DNA from 3 places in the Cryptosporangium aurantiacum genome. Region 2 is predicted to be linked to each of the others. Evidence: riboswitches for the same ligand, from Rfam matches in the RefSeq annotation. Region 2 holds a riboswitch; each other region holds the start of a gene.
What was found. A riboswitch is a leader RNA that binds a small molecule or an ion and turns the genes downstream of it on or off. The one in region 2 is predicted to bind cyclic di-AMP.
Positions count from the first base shown of each region.

Region 1: another riboswitch for cyclic di-AMP. It lies ahead of BUB75_RS36970 (C40 family peptidase); the one in region 2 lies ahead of BUB75_RS32165 (C40 family peptidase).
Region 3: another riboswitch for cyclic di-AMP. It lies ahead of BUB75_RS48075 (transglycosylase family protein); the one in region 2 lies ahead of BUB75_RS32165 (C40 family peptidase).

Region 1 is NZ_FRCS01000018.1:79,193-82,462, reverse strand. Features, by position in the region: gene murJ (murein biosynthesis integral membrane protein MurJ) at 1-812, shown strand, start outside; cyclic di-AMP (ydaO/yuaA leader) riboswitch at 1,194-1,367, shown strand; gene BUB75_RS36970 (C40 family peptidase) at 1,548-2,255, shown strand; gene BUB75_RS36965 (protein kinase family protein) at 2,497-3,270, shown strand, end outside.
Region 2 is NZ_FRCS01000012.1:159,494-162,763, reverse strand. Features, by position in the region: gene ccsB (c-type cytochrome biogenesis protein CcsB) at 1-649, shown strand, start outside; gene BUB75_RS46610 (hypothetical protein) at 679-831, opposite strand; cyclic di-AMP (ydaO/yuaA leader) riboswitch at 1,175-1,312, shown strand; gene BUB75_RS32165 (C40 family peptidase) at 1,397-2,305, shown strand; gene BUB75_RS32160 (menaquinone biosynthesis decarboxylase) at 2,381-3,270, shown strand, end outside.
Region 3 is NZ_FRCS01000002.1:266,526-269,795, forward strand. Features, by position in the region: gene BUB75_RS08085 (glycoside hydrolase family 6 protein) at 1-1,347, opposite strand, end outside; cyclic di-AMP (ydaO/yuaA leader) riboswitch at 1,653-1,828, shown strand; gene BUB75_RS48075 (transglycosylase family protein) at 1,980-2,720, shown strand; gene BUB75_RS08095 (MarR family winged helix-turn-helix transcriptional regulator) at 2,941-3,270, shown strand, end outside.

The DNA of each region.
Region 1 (3,270 bases), on a different contig from region 2:
ACGCCGGTAACCGCGGCGGGCCCGGTCCGCAGATCCACAACAACGCGTTCCTGCTGTTCATGATGGTGCACGGGATCGTCGCGGTGAGCATCCTGACCGCGCTGCTGCCCCGGATGAGCGCCGCGGCGGCGGAGCGCAACTTTCCCGAGGTGAGCCGCAACCTCTCGCTCGGCGCCCGGCTCTCGTCGGTGGTGCTGGTGCCGGCCACGGCGGCGTACCTGGTGCTCGGCATCCCGCTGGCGGTGACCGCGTTCCAGTGGGGCAACTTCACCCAGGACCAGGCGATCTCCACCGGCTACGCGACGATGGCTGCTGCGATCGGGCTGGTGCCGTTCGCGATCAGCCAGATGCAGATCTTCGCGTTCTACGCGCTTCGCGACACGAAGACGCCTGCGCTGCTGAACATTCCGGTCGTCGCGGCGAAGATCCTGTTCGACCTGTGCGTCTTCTTCTGGTTCCCGACCGAGTACGTCGTGGTCGGCCTGCAGTGCGGCAACACGGTCTCGTACATCGTGGCCGTCCTGATCTCCGGACGTCTGCTCTCGCGGCGTCTGGGCGGCTTGGACACCGCCCGGATAACCCGGACGACGACCCGCCTGGGGCTCGCGGCGGTGGTGGCCGGACTGCTCAGCTGGGCGGTGGCGTACGGGATCCAGGCGTGGCTGGGCATCGGCAAGCCAGGCGCGTTCGTCTCGCTGGTCGTCGGCGGCCTGGTGCTGGTCGGCGTCTACGCAGTCGTGGCGCTGCGGTTGCGGGTTCCGGAGGTCGTCGAAGTGGCGAACACCGTGAAGCGTCGCCTGCCTGGCCGCTGACGGCCAATCACACAGGGTTATCCACAACCTGCTGCGGTCTACGTGATAAACGCCACGCCGCAGGTACGGTCGATCCGTCGCGGAGAACCCGACTACGCCACGTGAGGTTGACGGCCATTCGTCCAGTTCAATTTCCCAACCCGCAACACGGTGAACATCAGGATGTGACCGACCCACGACGCGCCGAAGAACTAATTAAGACACGCGTGAAATCGGTTCGGAGTGGTAAAAACTTCTCACTTTGACTGTGACGCACGTCGCAAAGGACTGGCAACTCCCACGAGGCGCGGGTTCAGTTCTTCGCGGCAACTGACGCGGCAGCCACGCCGCGCACACCGCAGGATTCGCCACGCCGAGCCCTGTCCACGACATCCGCGGTGTCCCTCCAAGTAGCCAACCAATTGGACAGGGGCGGGGGACCCACAGGTACGTGGGGTCGCCGGAGATCAGATCCGGCGCGATCCCTTGGGGTGAAGCCGCGCAGCGCGCGGCCGGGCACTACACCTTCCCGCCCGAACCCGACAGCTCACCTCGCAGGCGTGCATGGAAGGACTCTCCTTGCATACGGTGCATTCCCATCGGTGTGCCCTGCCCGCGAATCAGTACGAACGTACTGAGACTTCTTCGCAAAACAGGCCGTACACGGGCAAGAACACCGGCGGTGCCCGCCACCGCGCAGTCTCCGGTCCCAAGCACCGCGCCGTCACCCGGCGCACCCCGCTGCGGACCACCGCATTGGTCGGCGTTCTGGCCGGCTCACTCGGCGCAGGCCTGGTCGGCGTCACCGCCTCGCCGGCCGCCGCCGCAGTCCCGGCCGCCGCAAAGCTGTCGGGCGCCACTTCTGTCACCACCGGATCGCGCGCGACGCTGCACGCGATCGGCACGGTTGACGGCAAACCCGCTGCCTACAAGTCGTTCTCGCTGCAGTACCAGTCCAGCAAGGGCTGGCGGACGGTCAGCACGAAGAAGGCCCGGCCGTCCGGTCAGCTCGAGTGGACCGTGACCATCGGCGGTACCTCCAACTGGCGTGTGGTGCTGTTCGTGAACGGCACGCAGAAGACGCTCTCCCCGAACCACCACGTCAAGGCCAAGTCCAGCGGGTCCGCGGTCGTCAAGGCTGCTTCCCGGCAGGCAGGCAAGCCGTACCGCTTCGGTGCGGCCGGTCCGAACTCGTTCGACTGCTCGGGCCTCACCCAGTACGTCTTCAAGCAGTTCGGCAAGTCGCTACCGCACAGCGCTACCAAGCAGGCGCGGTACGGCCGGTCGGTCAGCAAGTCGGCGAAGCAGCCCGGCGACCTGATCCTGTTCGGTAGCGGCAGCTACTACTCACATGCCGCGATCTACGCCGGCGGGAACTACATGTGGGACGCGTCGACCGCCGGTCAGCCGGTGGCGAAGCGGAAGATCTGGAGCAACACGTACGTCGTGCGTCGTCTCGTCTGACGATGACGACACGAGGAGGGACGGTCGGGTGCGTCGCACTCGGCCGTCCCTCTCGTCGTCGAAGTGGGTGTGAACAGCCGCAACACCCACTTGACCGAGGCTGAGACCATCAACTCCCTATGAGAGCTGTTCATCCAGTGGCGTCCGACGCGCCGCAACAGGCAGGATGGACCTGTCCCCAGTAGCCGCCGCACGGCCTACCCTGAGGGGCGGAGCGGTCGATACTGCGGGAGGGCGGGTTGTGACACAGGTCGGCGCGCCCGTGCAGGGTGAAGTACTGGCGGGCCGGTACCGGCTGGAAGAAGCGCTGTACGCCGATGCGGCGTCCGGCCATGCGCTCTGGCGTGGGACCGACAATCTGCTGAACCGCACGGTCTCGATCGAGCTGCGGGTACCCGGCGGCGAAGCTGCCGAGCAGATGATCGCCGAGGCAGTCGCTGCTGGTCGCATCGTGCACCCGTCGGTGATAGGGGTCTACGACGCCGTCGACGAGGGGCCGCGCGCCTACGTCGTCCGCGAATGGGTCAACGGGCAGACGCTCTACGACACGCTGGCCAACGGGCCGCTGCATCCGGCGCGCGCCGCGTCGCTGGTCCGAAACACCGCTGACGCACTCGCCGGCATCCACGCCACCGGGCACGCCCACGGCAACCTCACGCCGTCGACGGTCCTGATCGGCAACGACGACGAGGTGACGCTCGTCGATCTGCACCTGGGCGGTCCGGGGCAACAGCCGTCCGACATCCGCGCGCTGGGTGGCCTGCTCTACGCCGGACTGACCGGCCAGTGGCCGGATGCCCTGCCACCGCACCGCACCGGTCTGCCGGACGCCACCCGCGTCGACGGCCGGATGTGCTCACCACGGCAGATCAGGGCCGGGATACCTGGGTACCTCGACGCGCTGACGATGGACCTGCTCGACCCCGCCGTTCCGCCGCCGACCGCGGCCGACCTGGCGAGCGAGCTGCGCCGCTACGACGTCGCCGACCCGGCACTGAGCGCCCTCGCCGTGCTC
Region 2 (3,270 bases):
GTCGGTGGCCTGCGTGGTCGGCACCGTGACGTGGCTCGTGGTCTCGGCCCGGCGTCCGGTGCGCTACCTCGGCATGTTCGTGATGCTGCCGGTCGTCCTGCTGCTGGGTCTGGCCGGGACCGTGCTGTACGTCGACGCCGGGCCGCTGATGCCCGCGCTGGACTCGTACTGGCTCTGGATCCACGTCTCGACCGCGTCGATCTCGGTCGGGATCTTCCTGATCGGCGGCGTGCTCTCGGTGCTCTACCTGCTGCGGGAGGGGTACGACCGGCGGATCGCGGCCGGGCGTCCGGCGAAGGCGCCCGGCTTCCCGTTCGGGGTCGGCCGGCACCTGCCCGCCGCGGCCGGGCTGGAGCGGATGACGTTCCGCCTGCACGCGTTCGCGTTCCCGATCTGGACGTTCGCGATCATCTGCGGTGCGATCTGGGCCGAGGCCGCCTGGAGCCGGTACTGGGGCTGGGACCCGAAGGAGACCTGGGCATTCATCTCCTGGGTGGTCTACGCGGCCTACCTGCACGCGCGGGCGACGACGGGTTGGCGCGGACCGCGAGCGGCCGCGATCGCGGTGCTCGGGTTCGTGACGATGATGATCAACCTTTACGTGATCAACTTCGCGGTGTCGGGGCTCCACTCGTACTCGGGTCTGTAGAGCGGCACCTTAATTTTGGAATACGGGATTCAGCGCTCGGGTGGTGTCGGCGCCGGGGCGGGCGGCTGATCGTCCGTTCGGACGGGCTCGTCCCGTCGCCGGTACGCCAGTGCGGCCTCGTAGTCGTCCCCCCGGAGCCAGCCGACGACGACCACGTCTTCGTGCTCGGTCTGCTGCGCCATCGTTTTGTCCCCCTCAGTCCACTTCCTGTTTCCGACAAATTACTACAAATGGACGCTTTGGGGCGGTAGGCATCGGGCGAATCGGCCGCCTCAGGAGTTACCGGCGGCGGGTCCACCGTTCGTCTGTCCTTTGTGGTCGAACTGTTCCGCCGTTCGGCCGAGGGGTCGGCGAAAGCGCATTAAGAATCGCTTAAGCAGACGTTCCGGAGTGGACTAGCTACGGGTTGTCGCCGCCGATTAGGCCTTCATTAGGATTCGGAGGCGAGGCTGGACCAGCCAGTCACAGATGCCTTACCGTGACCCACGAGTTTCCGAGCGTCCGCCGTTCACCAAGGATGGCGTCGGAAATTCGCCGCCGAATCGCAGCGTCACGAAGATCGAGCCGGGGATCCGAGATCTCGGGGTGAATCCGCCGTAGCGCGGTAGGGCAGCTCCCGCCCGAACCCGTCAGCTAACCCGGTAGGCGGTTCCGAGGGGAGTGAGGAGTGCCGCACAGGTGAGATCCGTCCGGACTCACGCTCGTCGTCCCATCGTCCTGGTCAGCGTCATCGCTGCGATTCTCAGCGTGGCTCTGTTACCCGGAAGCGGCGCCAGTGCGGCTCCGTCGCTCTCCGAAGCCGAGAAGCAACTCGATGCTCTCGGCGTGAAGATGGACCGCGTCAACGAGCAGATGAACAGTGCCAAGGTCCAGCTGAAGCGCGTCCAGACGCAGCAGGCCGGGCTGAACCGTCAGCTCGCCGCGTCGCAGGCCAAGCTCGACGCCTCCCAGGCCGAGGTCGGGAAGATCGCAGCCGCGGCCTACCGCGACGGCGGCATGCGGCTCTCGTCGTCGCTCCTCACCAACGGTTCGCCGGCGAATTACCTCGACCAGCTGGCCGCCGTCGAGTGGCTGTCGTCTCAGCAGCGCGACACGATCAACCAGGCGAAGGCGTACCAGGCGAAGTACGACGACACCAAGCAGCGGGTCGACCTCCAGGTCAAGACCGCCGAGCGGCTGAAGAAGCAGCTCGACGATCAGCAGAAGCTGATCAAGAAGGACCAGGACAAGTGGGAGCAGATCCGGCGGACCGCGTACGCCAAGAAGTACGGCTCCGCTCCCGCGACCGTCACGTACAACGGGCAGGCCAGCGGTAACGCCGCGACGGTCGTCCAGTTCGCGATGGCGCAGCAGGGCGAGCCCTACGTATTCGGCGGCTCCGGCCCCGGCTCCTGGGACTGCTCGGGCCTCACGATGATGGCGTGGAAGCAGGTCGGCGTGTCGCTGCCGCACTCGTCGCGTCAGCAGTACAACTCGATCCCACACGTCTCGCGCGGAAACCTGCAGCCGGGCGACATCGTGTTCTTCTACAGCGACCTGCACCACTCCGCGATCTACATCGGTAACAACCAGGTGGTGCACGCGCCCACCGAGGGTCAGACGGTGCAGGTCGAGAGCATCAACAACATGCCGTACGCGGGCGCGGGCCGCCCGTAGCACTACGCATGCCGGCGCCGACCCACCCTCGGGTCGGCGCCGGACGTGTTTCCCGGGCCAGGGATACTGGCTCTCATGGCCCACACCGATCTTCGTGAGTTTCTGAAGCGGCTGGAGAAGGCCGGTGAGCTCAAGCGGATCACCGCACCGGTCGACCCGACGCTCGAGATCAGCGAGATCACCCAGCGGGTGCTGCGGACCGGGGGGCCCGCCCTGCTGTTCGAGAACCCGACGCGCGGCGACATGCCGGTCGTCATGAACGTGTTCGGCACCGAGCGCCGGATGGCGATGGCCCTGGGCGTCGACGCACTGGACGAGATCGGGCAGCGCATCGGCGGCATGCTGAAGCCCGAGCTGCCGCAGGGGTTCAGCGGCCTCCGCGAGGCGCTGGGCAAGGTCACCCAGCTGAAGAACGTCCCCCCGAAGAAGGTGAAGACCGCGCCGTGTCAGGAGGTCGTCTACAAGGACGACGCAGTCGACCTGAACCGGCTCCCGGGCCTGCAGATCTGGCCCGGCGACGGCGGGATCTACCACAACCTGGGCCTGACCCACACGAAGCACCCGCAGACCGGCGTCCGCAACCTCGGTCTCTACCGCCTGCAGCAGCACAGCCACAACACGCTGGGCATGCACTGGCAGATCCACAAGGACTCCACCGCGCACCACGCGGTCGCCGAGCGGCTGGGTCAGCGGCTGCCGGTCGCGATCGCGTTCGGCTGCGATCCCGCGGTCTCCTACGCCGCGACCGCCCCGCTGCCCGGTGACATCGACGAGTACCTGTTCGCCGGCTTCCTGCGCGGCGAACGGGTCGAGATGGTCGACTGCCTGACGGTGCCGCTGCAGGTACCCGCGCACGCGATGGTCGTCCTCGAGGGTTACCTCGAGCCCGGCGAGCGTGCCCCGGAGGGACCGTTCGGCGACCACACCGGGTTCTACACCCCGGTCGAGGACTTCCCGGTACTGCA
Region 3 (3,270 bases), on a different contig from region 2:
CCCGAGCTTGCGGCCTGCCGGGTCGCACCATTCGCCACCCGCCGGTCCGGCGCCGTTCCGAGACGTGTCGACGACCATCTGGCCGCTGCCGAGCGAGGCGAGCACCCGCTTGCCGTAGGAGACCTCGCTCGAACTGGTGTTGTAGTTCGACGTGTTCAGCGCGATGCCGTCGCCGTACTGCCCGGCGCCGGCCTGCTTGGCGCGGCTCGCTGCCTCACCGGCGTCGATCCAGGCCGAGTGGCCGACGTCGTAGAAAACGCGGGCCTTCGGGCTGGCCTGCTTGATCGTCTTGCCCGCGTACTCCAGCAGGTCCAGCCGCTCCTGCTGCTGGTCGGCGGAGAGACACGTGGTCAGGTGCCCGAGCGCGTCCGGCTCGAGGATGACGATCGACGTGCCGGAACCCAGCCCGTCGGCGAAGTTGTTGATCCAGGTGCGGTAACCGTCGGCGCTGTCGGCGCCACCCGCGCTCGCACCACCGCAGTCGCGGTTGGTCATGTTGTAGGCCACCAGCACCGGCACCTTGCCGCGGGAGTGCGCCCGGGAGGTGTAGCCCCGCACGTCGCTCTCGACCTCACCGGGGTTGTTCGCGGCGAGCCAGTGCGCCTGCGGCTGTTCGGCGATCCGCTCGCGGATCACGGCCGCCCTGGGGTCGCCCGAGTTCGCTTCCACCCACTCGACGGCCTGACCCGAGGGGTCGACGAACAGCGAACCGAGCGGGCCCGCGGCCGGCTTGGTCGGCTTACCGGTCGGCGCGGGAGACGCGGGTAAGCCCGGCGGCAGCGCGATCGAGGACGGCGTCGGCGAGGCGCTCTCCGGCGTCTCCTCCTTGTCGCCGCCCACCTGGCAACTTACTCCATTCAGAGCGAACTGGGCGGCGTCAGGTGCCTTCCCCTGCGGGTGCCAGCCGGTGAACCGCAGCGTGAGGGTCTTGCCGGGCTCCAGCCGGACGCTGTCCTCGCCCGCACGGACGGTCACCAGACCGTCGTCCTGCTGCCACTCGCCCTCCCAGCCCTTCACGACGGCCTTACCGCCGTCGAAGGACCAGTTGACGTTCCAGTTCTTCACCGGGTCTTCGCCGGTGTTCGTGACGGCGACCTCGGCGGAGAAGCCGGTCGACCAGGTATGGCGCACGGTGTAGGCCGCCGCACAAGAATGGTCGGGTTCGCTAGTGGCGTTTGCGGCAACCAGGCTGGTACCACCGATCACCACCACGGAGCAGAGCGCGGCTACGCCTACTCCTGCGGTGAGGGCTCGGCCGTTCGCACTGCCGCGGCGGTGCCGAGCGAGGTACGGGCCGGCGCGAAGACCGGCCCGAGAAAGCAGGCCGGCACGTGGAGCGTCGGTCATGGACCTCATTTTCACGGTCACGACCACGAACGCCCACTGTCACAGGCGGTACTTAGTGAGGTGTTAAGGGACCACTACGCCACGGAGTGAACCGACCCCCTAGGGTTACACGGCCGATTCGGACTGAAACCTATAGACCACTCCAATTCGCTGTGTCGCACGTTGACAGCGGTGGCTGTGCAACCGGGACAGCGGTATGGGCCTTAATGGTCACCGCGACACCTTTCGCATATCACGGTGCGGTAACTTGGCATTCACCCGATTTTGTGGTTCTGTCTTTTTCGTCCGTTCACCGCGGACCTCGCGCCCGGCTACGCCGAATCCTGCCCCGGGCGACGAGGACTTCGAACCTCGGGCAGGAGCGGGGGACCCAACTTCCGGTGTCGCAAGTTGACGCCTTGGGGTGAAGCCACGCACCGCGTGGCCGGGCCGACTCAGCCCGAACCCGACAGCTCACCTCGTAGGCGTGGAGAGGGTCGGATATGTCTAAGGAGTCTTCCCATCCCACCCAGCTCAGCGCCGAAGGCTCGCCACGTGCGGGCGGACGGCATCGGGCGCCAGGGCGCCTGAGCCCGCTCGGTCGAAGCCTGGCACTCGCCGTGGCTGCCGGCCTAGCGGGAATCACCCCGCTCGTGGCCGGTGCATCACCGGCCCACGCGGACGTGAACTGGGATGCGATCGCGCAGTGCGAATCCGGCGGGCGTTGGAACATCAACACCGGCAACGGCTACCAAGGCGGACTGCAGTTCAGCCCGTCGACGTGGCGCTCACACGGGGGCGGTAAGTACGCGGCAGGGGCACACAACGCCAGCCGGTCCGAACAGATCACCGTCGCCAGGCGCGTACTGCGCAGCCAGGGCATCGGCGCCTGGCCTACCTGCGGCCGCAAGGGATACACCAAGAAGCGGTACCGCAGCAGCTGGTCCGACCAGGCCAGTCGGAGTTACAAGCGACAGGGTTACACCAAGAAGTACTCGAAGCGGAGCTGGGAGAAGAGCACCAACGAGTACACCGGGTACCGGTCGCACCGGTCCACCAAGTCCTGGCGCGGCGGATCGACCGAGAACCGGTCGTACCGCGGACAGGACGTACGGAAGCGCACCACGAACGCGGCACCGCGGAGAAGCGTCACCGCGCTCTCCCGCCCGACAGAGCTGCGCGACTTCGTCCCGAAGCGTCCGTTCGACGTGACCGCGCGTCAGACGACTGCTACACCGCGTTTCCCGAGCTACCTGGTCCGCCCCGGTGACAGCCTGGTGCTGATCGCCGTCGGCCACCGGGTGAGCTGGCAGTCGCTCTACGCGAAGAACCGCCGTGTGATCGGGGCGAATCCGAACGTCATCCACCCGGGGCAGAGAATCCTGATCGGATAGTGCTCGGAACGATTCGCTGATGACAGATCACCCGTGACGCCTGAGCCCCGGTCCGCCAGGACCGGGGCTCACCGGCGCCGGGCCGGGTCTACCCGGCTGACTCACTCGGGCTGAACGGGGGACTGCGGGCTACCGGACGCTCCAGCCATCATGGCTCTTCGCGCAGGTCGGCGGGTGGTAACTCGGCGGCGCTGCCGCCGGATGACCACAAAGGAGCGCCATGTCGGCCACCCCCGGCACGGTCGCCGACGAGCTGAGCACCTTGCTCGGTCGGCTCCATCGGACCCTGCGCCGCGCCGCCCGGAGCGACCTGCCGGACGAGCCGCTGCCCGCTGCGCAGATGGAGGTGCTGCGGGTGGTGCGGAGCAAACCGGGTATCGGGGTGAAAGCCGTGGCCACGGCGTTGGGCACTGCTCCCAACACGGTGAGCACGCTGGTCGGCGACCTGACCGCGGGCGGTTACCTGGACCGGTCCCCCGATCCGGAGAACCGCCGTGCCGTGCGGCTCACGCTGACCCCGGCCGCGACCGGCCTGATCGACGGCTACACC